4 regions of the Streptomyces sp. NPDC019890 genome follow, and region 1 is predicted to be linked to each of the others. Evidence: riboswitches for the same ligand, from Rfam matches in the RefSeq annotation. Region 1 holds a riboswitch; each other region holds the start of a gene.

The links. A riboswitch is a leader RNA that binds a small molecule or an ion and turns the genes downstream of it on or off. The one in region 1 is predicted to bind cyclic di-AMP.
Region 2: linked by a shared signal. The riboswitch ahead of ACI2LP_RS19105 (NlpC/P60 family protein) and the one ahead of ACI2LP_RS26105 (C40 family peptidase) in region 1 are both predicted to bind cyclic di-AMP.
Region 3: linked by a shared signal. The riboswitch ahead of ACI2LP_RS26545 (peptidoglycan DD-metalloendopeptidase family protein) and the one ahead of ACI2LP_RS26105 (C40 family peptidase) in region 1 are both predicted to bind cyclic di-AMP.
Region 4: linked by a shared signal. The riboswitch ahead of ACI2LP_RS29300 (M23 family metallopeptidase) and the one ahead of ACI2LP_RS26105 (C40 family peptidase) in region 1 are both predicted to bind cyclic di-AMP.

Annotation. Positions count from the first base shown of each region.
Region 1 is NZ_JBJDQK010000010.1:223,940-226,129, forward strand. It holds gene ACI2LP_RS26095 (ATP-dependent Clp protease proteolytic subunit) at 1-502, shown strand, start outside; gene ACI2LP_RS26100 (hypothetical protein) at 510-818, shown strand; cyclic di-AMP (ydaO/yuaA leader) riboswitch at 1,136-1,320, shown strand; gene ACI2LP_RS26105 (C40 family peptidase) at 1,324-1,800, shown strand; gene ACI2LP_RS26110 (LysE family translocator) at 1,921-2,190, opposite strand, start outside.
Region 2 is NZ_JBJDQK010000006.1:315,968-318,157, forward strand. It holds gene ACI2LP_RS19105 (NlpC/P60 family protein) at 1-1,073, opposite strand, end outside; cyclic di-AMP (ydaO/yuaA leader) riboswitch at 1,076-1,237, opposite strand; gene pcrA (DNA helicase PcrA) at 1,501-2,190, shown strand, end outside.
Region 3 is NZ_JBJDQK010000011.1:7,008-9,197, reverse strand. It holds gene ACI2LP_RS26550 (SGNH/GDSL hydrolase family protein) at 1-106, opposite strand, end outside; gene ACI2LP_RS26545 (peptidoglycan DD-metalloendopeptidase family protein) at 269-1,213, opposite strand; cyclic di-AMP (ydaO/yuaA leader) riboswitch at 1,218-1,374, opposite strand; gene ACI2LP_RS26540 (alpha-galactosidase) at 1,771-2,190, opposite strand, start outside.
Region 4 is NZ_JBJDQK010000013.1:153,078-155,267, reverse strand. It holds gene ACI2LP_RS29305 (M16 family metallopeptidase) at 1-563, shown strand, start outside; cyclic di-AMP (ydaO/yuaA leader) riboswitch at 791-952, shown strand; gene ACI2LP_RS29300 (M23 family metallopeptidase) at 965-1,723, shown strand; gene ACI2LP_RS29295 (GntR family transcriptional regulator) at 1,912-2,190, shown strand, end outside.

The sequences.
Region 1 (2,190 bases):
CGCGGCGAACGATGTGATCGCGCAGTTCCTGCATCTCGAGTACGCCGCGCCCGACCGCGACATCTCCCTCTACATCAACTCCCCCGGCGGCTCACTGAGCGCCATGTCCGCGATCTACGACACGATGCAGGTGGTCACCTGCGACGTGGAGACGACCTGCCTCGGGCAGGCCGCGTCGACCGCCGCCCTGCTGCTCGCCGCCGGTGCCCCCGGCAAGCGGATGGCACTGCCCGGCTCGCGGATCGTCGTCCAGCAGCCCGCGTTCGATGAGCCGTTGCAGGGCCGGCCATCCGATCTGGAGATCCAGGCACAGGAGTTGCTCCGGCTGCGCGACCAACTCGCCCGGATGCTCGTGCACCACACCGGCCAGACCTCCCAGCGGATCGCCGCCGACCTGGAGCGCGACACGATCTTCGACGCCGTCGACGCCAAGGCCTACGGGCTGGTGGACCATGTGGTCAAGAACCGCAAGGCGTCACTGTCGTCCCACGGCTCGAGGTGAGCACACCGTGCTGCCGCCCGAACTGCCGCCGCTGCCCGCACTGACCCGCGCCGAGAGCGAGTTCATCGACAGCTACCTCGAAGTGCTCGATCTGCTGGGGCGCATCAACCCGGCGCGCGCCACGCACACCTATGGAGCGCTCCGCGCGGCACAGGCCCTGGCCGGCCGGGCGGGCGCGCTCAAGGACGCCCTGACGCTGATGCATATGCGCGGCGAGAGCGAGATCCATGCGGCGACGCTGGCCGAGGCGCTCCGAGCCCTCGACGGCGAACGCCGGGCGCACCGGGTGACGATGCCGCCCGTACCGCTCAGTTGACGAACTCACCTCTTCCGTCTACGGCCATCAGGGTACTGGTCGCCCTCCCCCATTCGATGTAATCACTGTCCCCCGAAGCCCTACGGACAACTTGCGCGGCACGGCTACCGATTTGGCGGAATGACTTGTTCCGCCGCTGGTGCAAGGGTCCTCAGGCGTCCCCTGCCACCCCTCGAAACTGCCCTGTCCACCCGAACAGGTGAGTGGTGGTAAAGCTCACAAACTGCCGTTTCAGTTCGGAAATCCGGCATGAGTTGGGTCAAGATCCCTGGGACGACAAGCCCCCGCCACCGCGGCGGGGCGGTCCGGGCGGACGCCGAGTCCTGCCGCCGCTCCCGGATGACTGGTCGACAGGAGTGCATCGGCAGGAGTGGAGGACCCAAGCACGACGGGACAGCCGGAAGGTCGGCAGTCCCTTGGGGTGAAGCCGCAGCCGCGGCCGGGCATCTTCGTCCGTCCGAACCCGACAGGTCATCCTTCACAGGCGGCTGACGAAGGGTTGCGCATGACTGCGCAGATTCATGTCCCGTTTCTGATGGGCCGGGCGGGCGCCGTATCGGCCCTGACCCTCGCCGCCGTCGGTGGCTCGCTGCTGGCTCCGGGGGGAGCCTCAGAGGCATACGCGGCTACGACCCACGCGAGCAAGGCACTTCAGGTGGCCGCCTCGAAGAAGGGCGCACCGTACAAGTACGGCGCCTCGGGTCCGCGCCGGTTCGACTGCTCAGGGCTGACGCTCTATTCGTACAAAAAGGCGGGCAAGAAGCTCCCACGTACGGCCCAGCAGCAGTACAACAAGACCCGTCACATCTCGGCGTCCTCCCGGCAGCAGGGAGACCTGGTCTTCTTCCACTCCGGCAGCAGCGTCTACCACGTGGGGATCTACGCCGGCCGCAACAAGATCTGGCACTCGCCGAAGAGCGGCTCCTGGGTGAAACTGGAAAAGATCTGGAGCAAGAGCGTCTGGTACGGCCGGGTGCGCTGACGGCCCGTTGACTGATGGTGCGCCGATCGCCGCTCATCACCGGCGGTCGGCGCACCGGGACCGAGCCGGGCCCGCGCCCGGGCGCCCGGGCACCCGCCAGTCGGCACCTGGCACCCGGCGTCAGTGCGCCAGCGGCTCGGCCAGCAGAGTCACGCCGAGCGCGGTGAGCGCCCCGCCGGTAACGCCTTCCACGGCGCGCGTGGTGCGCGGCCGGCGCAGCCACTGCCCCAGCCGGTCCACCAGCAGCGCCACTGCGGGGAACCAGAGCAGAGCCAGGACGACGACGATCGTGGCGAGCAGCAGAGTCCGCGGCAGCACCGGCGCACCGTCCGGCACGAACTGCGGCAGCAGGCTGAGGAACAGGACCGGCGCCTTCGGATTGAGGACGTT
Region 2 (2,190 bases), on a different contig from region 1:
CCGTCGCCGATGTAAATGCCCACGTGGCTGATGTCGTCGTAGAAGAAGACCAGGTCGCCCGGGAGCAGGTCCTTCGTGGCCACGCGCGTACCGACCTTCACCTGGTCCCAGGTGGTGCGCGGCAGGTCCACACCCGCCGCCTTCCAGGCGGCCTGGGTCAGCCCCGAGCAGTCGTACGAGCTCGGGCCCGTCGCGCCCCAGACGTACGGCTTGCCCAGCTGGGCGCGGGCGAAGGACAGGACCTTGTCGGCCTTGGCCGTGGAGCTGCCGTCGGCGGTACCAGTGCCTGTGCCCGTACCGGTACCCGTACCGCTGCCCTGGTTCTGCTCCTGTTCCTTGCGCGCGGCCTCCGCCCTGGCGCGGGCCTCCGCCTCCGCCTTGGCCTTTGCCTCGGCCTTGCGGCGGGCCTCCGCCTCTTTCTTGCGCTCGATCTCGGCGAGCCGCGCCTTCTCCTCTGCGGTCAGCTTCGACAGCAAGGTGCGCGCCTCGGCGAGCTTCGCCTGAACCTCCTGCTTGCTCGTGCGCAGGGCCTTCTGGGAGGTCGTGAGCGACTCGAGCTGCTTCGTCGCCTCCGCCCGCTGCTTGGCGGCTTCCGCCCGCTCGGTCTCGTAGTCGGTGACAGCGCTGCGCTGACGGTCCGTCATCCGGCTCATCAACTGGGTCTGGTCGAAGTACGACTCCGGGCTGTCCGCGAACAGCAACGCGGCAGTCGGGGTGACCGCGCCGGTGCGGTACTGCGCGGCCGCGAAGGTGCCGAGCGCCCTGCGGGACTCGTTCAGCTTCTCCGTGCGCTTGGCGGCCTCGTCGAGCAGCGTGTCGACCTCGCGCCGCTTCTCGTCGGTGGATTCCTTGGCCTTGTTGTACTTCTCGGTCGCGGTGCCGGCCTGCCGGTACAGGTCGTCGACCTTCTTCTGCACCTCTTCGACGGAGGGCTTCGGCTCGGCGGGCGCCGCGTTGGCGCTCTGCGTCGACAACAGGGTGACGCCGGCGATGGCTGCCGTCGTGAGCCCGACGGCGGGCGAGGTCTTCGCGGTACGGCTGCGTTGTTTGCGATGCGACGCCAAGGCCGGCATCTCCTTCTTCCGTGGACCGCCTACCGGGTTAGCTGTCGGGTTCGGGCAGAACGGAAGGCGCCCTACGGACCGAATGAGACAGGTCCGATTCACCCCGGTTGTGCATGGTGGGTCCCCGGTTCCGAACTTCCTTGAGGGAAGCCCGAATTCGGCGCAGGCCGCCCGATTGGCGTGGATCGCCATGGGGGTACGGGCCGCCTGGTCGAGCACGCTAGCCAACTCGCGTGGCTACTGTGAAGCTTGATGTTCGATATGCCCGATACATTTTCGTGACCTTTTTTCAGCGCGTCGGGGATCGGGTGTCCGGGGTGTCTGTGTCATGACATGGCGAAGTGGCTCGATCGCGCAGGGTTGCCGGGCCGGATTCCCGTGCGGCATGCCAATGCGGCCGCGAGCTGTCAGTGCGGCGGCCTAGACTCGTAGAGCGATGAGCAGCCTCTTTGACGACAGCTTCCTGGCGGACCTCCAGCCCAGCTCGGAGCACCCTCCGCCACCGCCCGAGGACTCGGCCCCGGAGGAGATTCCGGACGATCTCTTCCAGGGCGCGTTCGACGTGCCCCCTGCGCGGGATCCGTACCACCGTGACGGCGCCCCGCGCACGGTCGTGGACCCCGCCGCCCTGCTGGACGGGCTGAACGAACAGCAGCGCGCCGCCGTCGTGCACACGGGCTCGCCGCTGCTCATCGTCGCCGGGGCCGGGTCCGGCAAGACCCGGGTGCTGACCCACCGGATCGCGTATCTGCTGGGAACCCGCAGCGTCCACCCCGGGCAGATACTGGCGATCACCTTCACCAACAAGGCCGCCGGCGAGATGAAGGAGCGTGTCGAGCAGCTCGTCGGCCCGCGCGCCAACGCCATGTGGGTGATGACCTTCCACAGTGCCTGTGTGCGCATCCTGCGCCGCGAGTCCAAGAGGCTCGGCTTCACCTCGTCGTTCTCGATCTACGACGCCGCGGACTCGAAGCGGCTGATGGCCCTGGTCTGCCGCGATCTGGATCTTGACCCCAAGAAGTTCCCGCCGAAGTCGTTCAGCGCCAAGATCTCGAACCTGAAGAACGAGCTGATCGACGAGGAGACCTTCGCCGACCAGGTTGGGGGTACCTCCCAGGCCGAAGGC
Region 3 (2,190 bases), on a different contig from region 1:
ACGTCCCGTCGGGGCCCGGGTCTCCGACGCCCTCGGTGAAGCTGTCACCGATAGCCGCGTACGACCCGAATGCGCCACTGTTCTTGTCTCTCGAATCGTCTGCCACGAGTCCATATCTTTCCCTTACGGGTGTGACCTACGCGACCGTAAGGAGGGGTTGACGAGGGGTGATCTATACCACCGGTCAAGTTTCCCCCAACCCGGAATACGCCGAATCCCCTCGCGCCGCTGGGGGATTCGGCGCGAGGGGATCGGCGGGACCGGTGGATCAGATCGAGACACCGTGCTGGCGCAGGTACGCCAGCGGGTCGATGTCCGAGCCGTAGCTCGGGCCGGTGCGGATCTCGAAGTGAAGGTGCGGACCGGTGGAGTTGCCGGTGGAGCCGGACAGACCGATCTGCTGGCCGCCGCTCACGCTCTGGCCGGCGGAGACGGCGAGCGAGGAGAGGTGGCCGTACTGCGAGTAGCTGCCGTCGCCGTGCTGGATGACGACCTCGTTGCCGTAAGCGCCGCCCCAGCCCGCGGAGACCACGGTGCCCGGACCGACGGCCTTGACGGTGGTGCCGGTGGAGGCGGCGAAGTCGACACCGGTGTGGTAGCCGCTGGACCACATGGAGCCGGCGAGGTGGTACGGAGTGATCACGGTCGCGCCGCTGACCGGGGCCGTGAAGCCGGAGCCGCTGGTCTGCGAGGCGCTCGCCGAGTCACCGGAGGAGGACTGCGCGGAGGCCTTCGAGGCGGAGGCCTGAGCGTCACCGGAGGAGGGCTTTGCCTTGCGCTCCGGGCGCGGCTTCGACTCGTGGTGGGCCTTCGCCTTCGACTTCCCGCCGAGGGTGAGCTTGAGGCCCGGGTGGATCAGCGAGGGGTCGTCGCCGACCTGCTTGCGGTTGTCCTCGTACAGCTTCTTCCAGCCGCCGCGGACATGGTGCTCGTCGGCGATCTTGGAGAGATAGTCACCGGCGACGACGCGGTAGGTGGTGGGGGCGGCCTGCTTCTTGGCGAGCGGGGCCGTGGCGGCGGTCGTCGGCACCTGCGGGGTGGCGGCGGTCACCGCCGTGTGGGAGGTCGCGGCGGGCGCGGTCTGGCCGGCCGCATGGGCGCCGGCGGCGCCCATCAGCGGAAGGGCGATGGCGGCGCCACCCGTACCGGCGGCGACGAATCCGCGGGTGATCGGGCTGGTCCTGGGACGGCGGTGCTTACCCTTTCCGGGCATGGCGCATTCCTCTCCGGCGCCTGCGAGGTGAGCTGTCGGGTTCGGGCTGGAGATGCCCGGTCGAGCAAAATGCACGACTTAACCCCGAGCCGTCCGGGATGTCCGGAATCGGCATACTTCTTGGGTCCCCCGCTCCTGCCACGCGTGGGTGGGTTTCGAATTCCGGGCGGCGGCAGGATTAGGCGGTCCGTCCGGATTGACGGTGACGCTAAACGAGCCGGATCAAAAGGAACAAGCCACTGCTTTCGCCGATCATGGGCCACTGCGGCATCAAGGGGAAATTTCCCGTCACCCTCCGTGGAACCGGGAACCGCAACTCTCCGGCCCGTAAGGGATTTCACGCCCCACACGCCGCCACGGACCGTCACGAATATGATCCTGCTCACGAGGCGTGCCCCATCTCCTTTGCAGACGGGGCACGTTATATCTAATCGTCCAATTCGGACAGAAGCGTCATTTAATGACGAGGGCTCTCACTTACGTCCACATTCCCGCCTTTTTGGCCGGAGGAATTCCACCGCCCTGCGTCCAGGGCCCGGGCCCTGCCGCGAGTCGCCTCAGCGGCGGCGCAGCCTGATCACGGTGGCGTCCAGGTCACCCTTCAGTCCGGTGTGCAGTCCGTGGTGCAGCAGCACGGACCCGCGGTGTACGGCGCCGGTGTCCACGCACGCGTAGCCGGCCGCCGGGTCGATGCCGCGCAGCCGCAGCCGCGGCGGCTGCTCTCCGTAGTGCTGCGCCTGCAGCCAGGCGAGTACGACGGTCTCGCAGCCGCGGACGTACTGCACGGCGCTGAGCCCGCCTTCGGGCGCCCGGAGCCGGTACAGCTCGCCGTGCTGGACCAGCGGCCGGATCTGCTTGTAGAGCTCCACCCAGCCGCGTGCCTCGGCGAGCTCCTCCTCGCTCCACGCGGTGAGGTCGCCGCCGACCCCGAGCACACCGGCCATCGCGCTGACGAAGCGGAGGCGCAGCGTGCTGAC
Region 4 (2,190 bases), on a different contig from region 1:
ACCGGCACGACCGCGTGTGGCCCGCGCAGGTGCTCGGCGCGTACTGCCTGGGCGGCACCCTCACCTCCCGCCTCGACCGCGTGCTGCGTGAGGAGAAGGGCTACACCTACGGCGTACGCGCCTTCGGCCAGGTGCTGCGCTCCGCCCCCGACGGGTCGGGCGCCGCGATGCTCGCCATCAGCGGCTCGGTGGACACCCCGAACACCGGACCGGCGCTGGACGACCTCTGGAAGGTGCTGCGTACGCTCGCGGCCGAGGGGCTGACCGACGCCGAGCGGGATGTCGCCGTGCAGAACCTGGTGGGTGTCGCCCCGCTGAAGTTCGAGACGGCCGCCTCCGTCGCGGGCACGCTCGCCGACCAGGTCGAGCAGTTCCTCCCGGACGACTACCAGGCGCAGTTGTACGTCCGGCTGGCCGAGACGGGCACTGTCGAGGCGACGGCGGCTGCCGTCAGCGCCTTCCCGGTGGACCGTCTTGTCACGGTGCTCGTCGGCGACGCCGACGAGATCGAGGAGCCGGTGCGGGCGCTGGGCATCGGTGAAGTGAGTGTTGTCACAGGCTGATTGAGAAAGCCGGTGCTCCTCGGCCGGCAAACAACTCCTTACAAACAAGCGGAACCCCGGCATCCAGAGTGGAGCCGGGGTTCCGTGTTATGTCCGCTTTGTTGGAGAGGCTGCGTGTCTGCCCTGTGGGATGCGCTACAAAAAAGCCTGTCTGTTTGGTGATTGAAAGTGGCCCGGCCTAGCGTCGGTCCGGCTGTCCGCCAGAAGCCCGCCGCATCCGCGGCATCGGACAGTCATCGCCGAGTCCCCGTCAGGCGCGAGCCTGGGGAGCCGGGGACCCATGTCCCTGGGGTGAATCGGACGCCTTCGCACCCGTGCGGAGGGGCCCGTAGGAGACCTTCCTGCTCCGAACCCGTCAGCTAACCCGGTAGGCGAGAAGGAAGGAAAGGATCAGCCACTACATGGCGTTCACCCGTGCCACCGGGAAGCACCGTGCCCCGAGCCGCCTGTCGCGACGCAGCGCGAACATGGCGGGTGCCGCGGCCCTCGCCACGACCGGCGTCATCGGAACCCTCGCTTCCCCGGCGCTCGCCGCCAACACGAGCACGACCGCGGTCGAGGACACCGGCCTGACCCCGGTGGTGACCGCCGAGACCCTCGCGGACCAGATCGCCGACCAGGCCGCCGCCCAGGAGCAGGAGGCCGCCAGGGCGAAGGCCGCGGCCGAGGCGAAGCACAAGGCCGAGGTCCGTGCCAAGGAAGCCCGCGAGGCCAGGGAGCGCGCCGCCCGCGACGCCGAGCGCAAGCGCCTCAACTCCTTCGTGGCCCCGATCTCCGGCTCGTACATCTCCACCGGCTACAAGGCCGGCGGCGCCATCTGGTCCTCCGGCAGCCACACGGGCATCGACTTCCATGCGGCGTCCGGCACCACCGTGCACGCGGTCGGCTCCGGCACCGTCGTCGAGGCCGGCTGGGGCGGCGCGTACGGCAACAACGTCGTGATCAAGATGAAGGACGGCTCGTACACGCAGTACGGCCACCTCTCGTCGATCAGCGTCTCGGTCGGCCAGAGCGTCACCCCGGGCGAGCGGATCGGCCTCTCCGGCGCGACCGGCAACACCACCGGGCCGCACCTGCACTTCGAGGCCCGCACCAGCCCCGAGTACGGCTCCGACATCAACCCGGTCGCGTACCTGCGTGCACACGGTGTGAACGTCTGAGCGGACAGCTCGTACAGCTCGTGGAGAAGGCCCCGGCGTGCCGCCGGGGCCTTCTGCCTTTGAGGCACTGGCCAAAAGATATCCATGGATTCCGGAGAGCCTTCGGAAAATCGTGCTCGCTGCAATAGAGTCGACCGAACAGACGTCAATCGGCTGCGTTTCGCGCGGATTAAAGCGGAGGTTCGGTCATGCGCATTCCCGCGCACTCGGTATGCACGGCGATCCGCGACGACATCGTCTCCGGTGTATTCGAGCGGGGCAGTCGGCTGACCGAGGAGCAGCTGGCGCGCCGCTACGGCGTCTCACGTGTCCCGGTGCGCGAGGCCCTGCGCACCCTGGAGTCCGAGGGTTTCGTCACCACCCGCCGGCACGCCGGTGCCTGCGTCGCCGAGCCCACCGAGCAGGAGGCCGCCGACCTGCTGGAGATCAGGATGCTGCTGGAGCCGCTGGGCGCCGCGCGCGCCGCC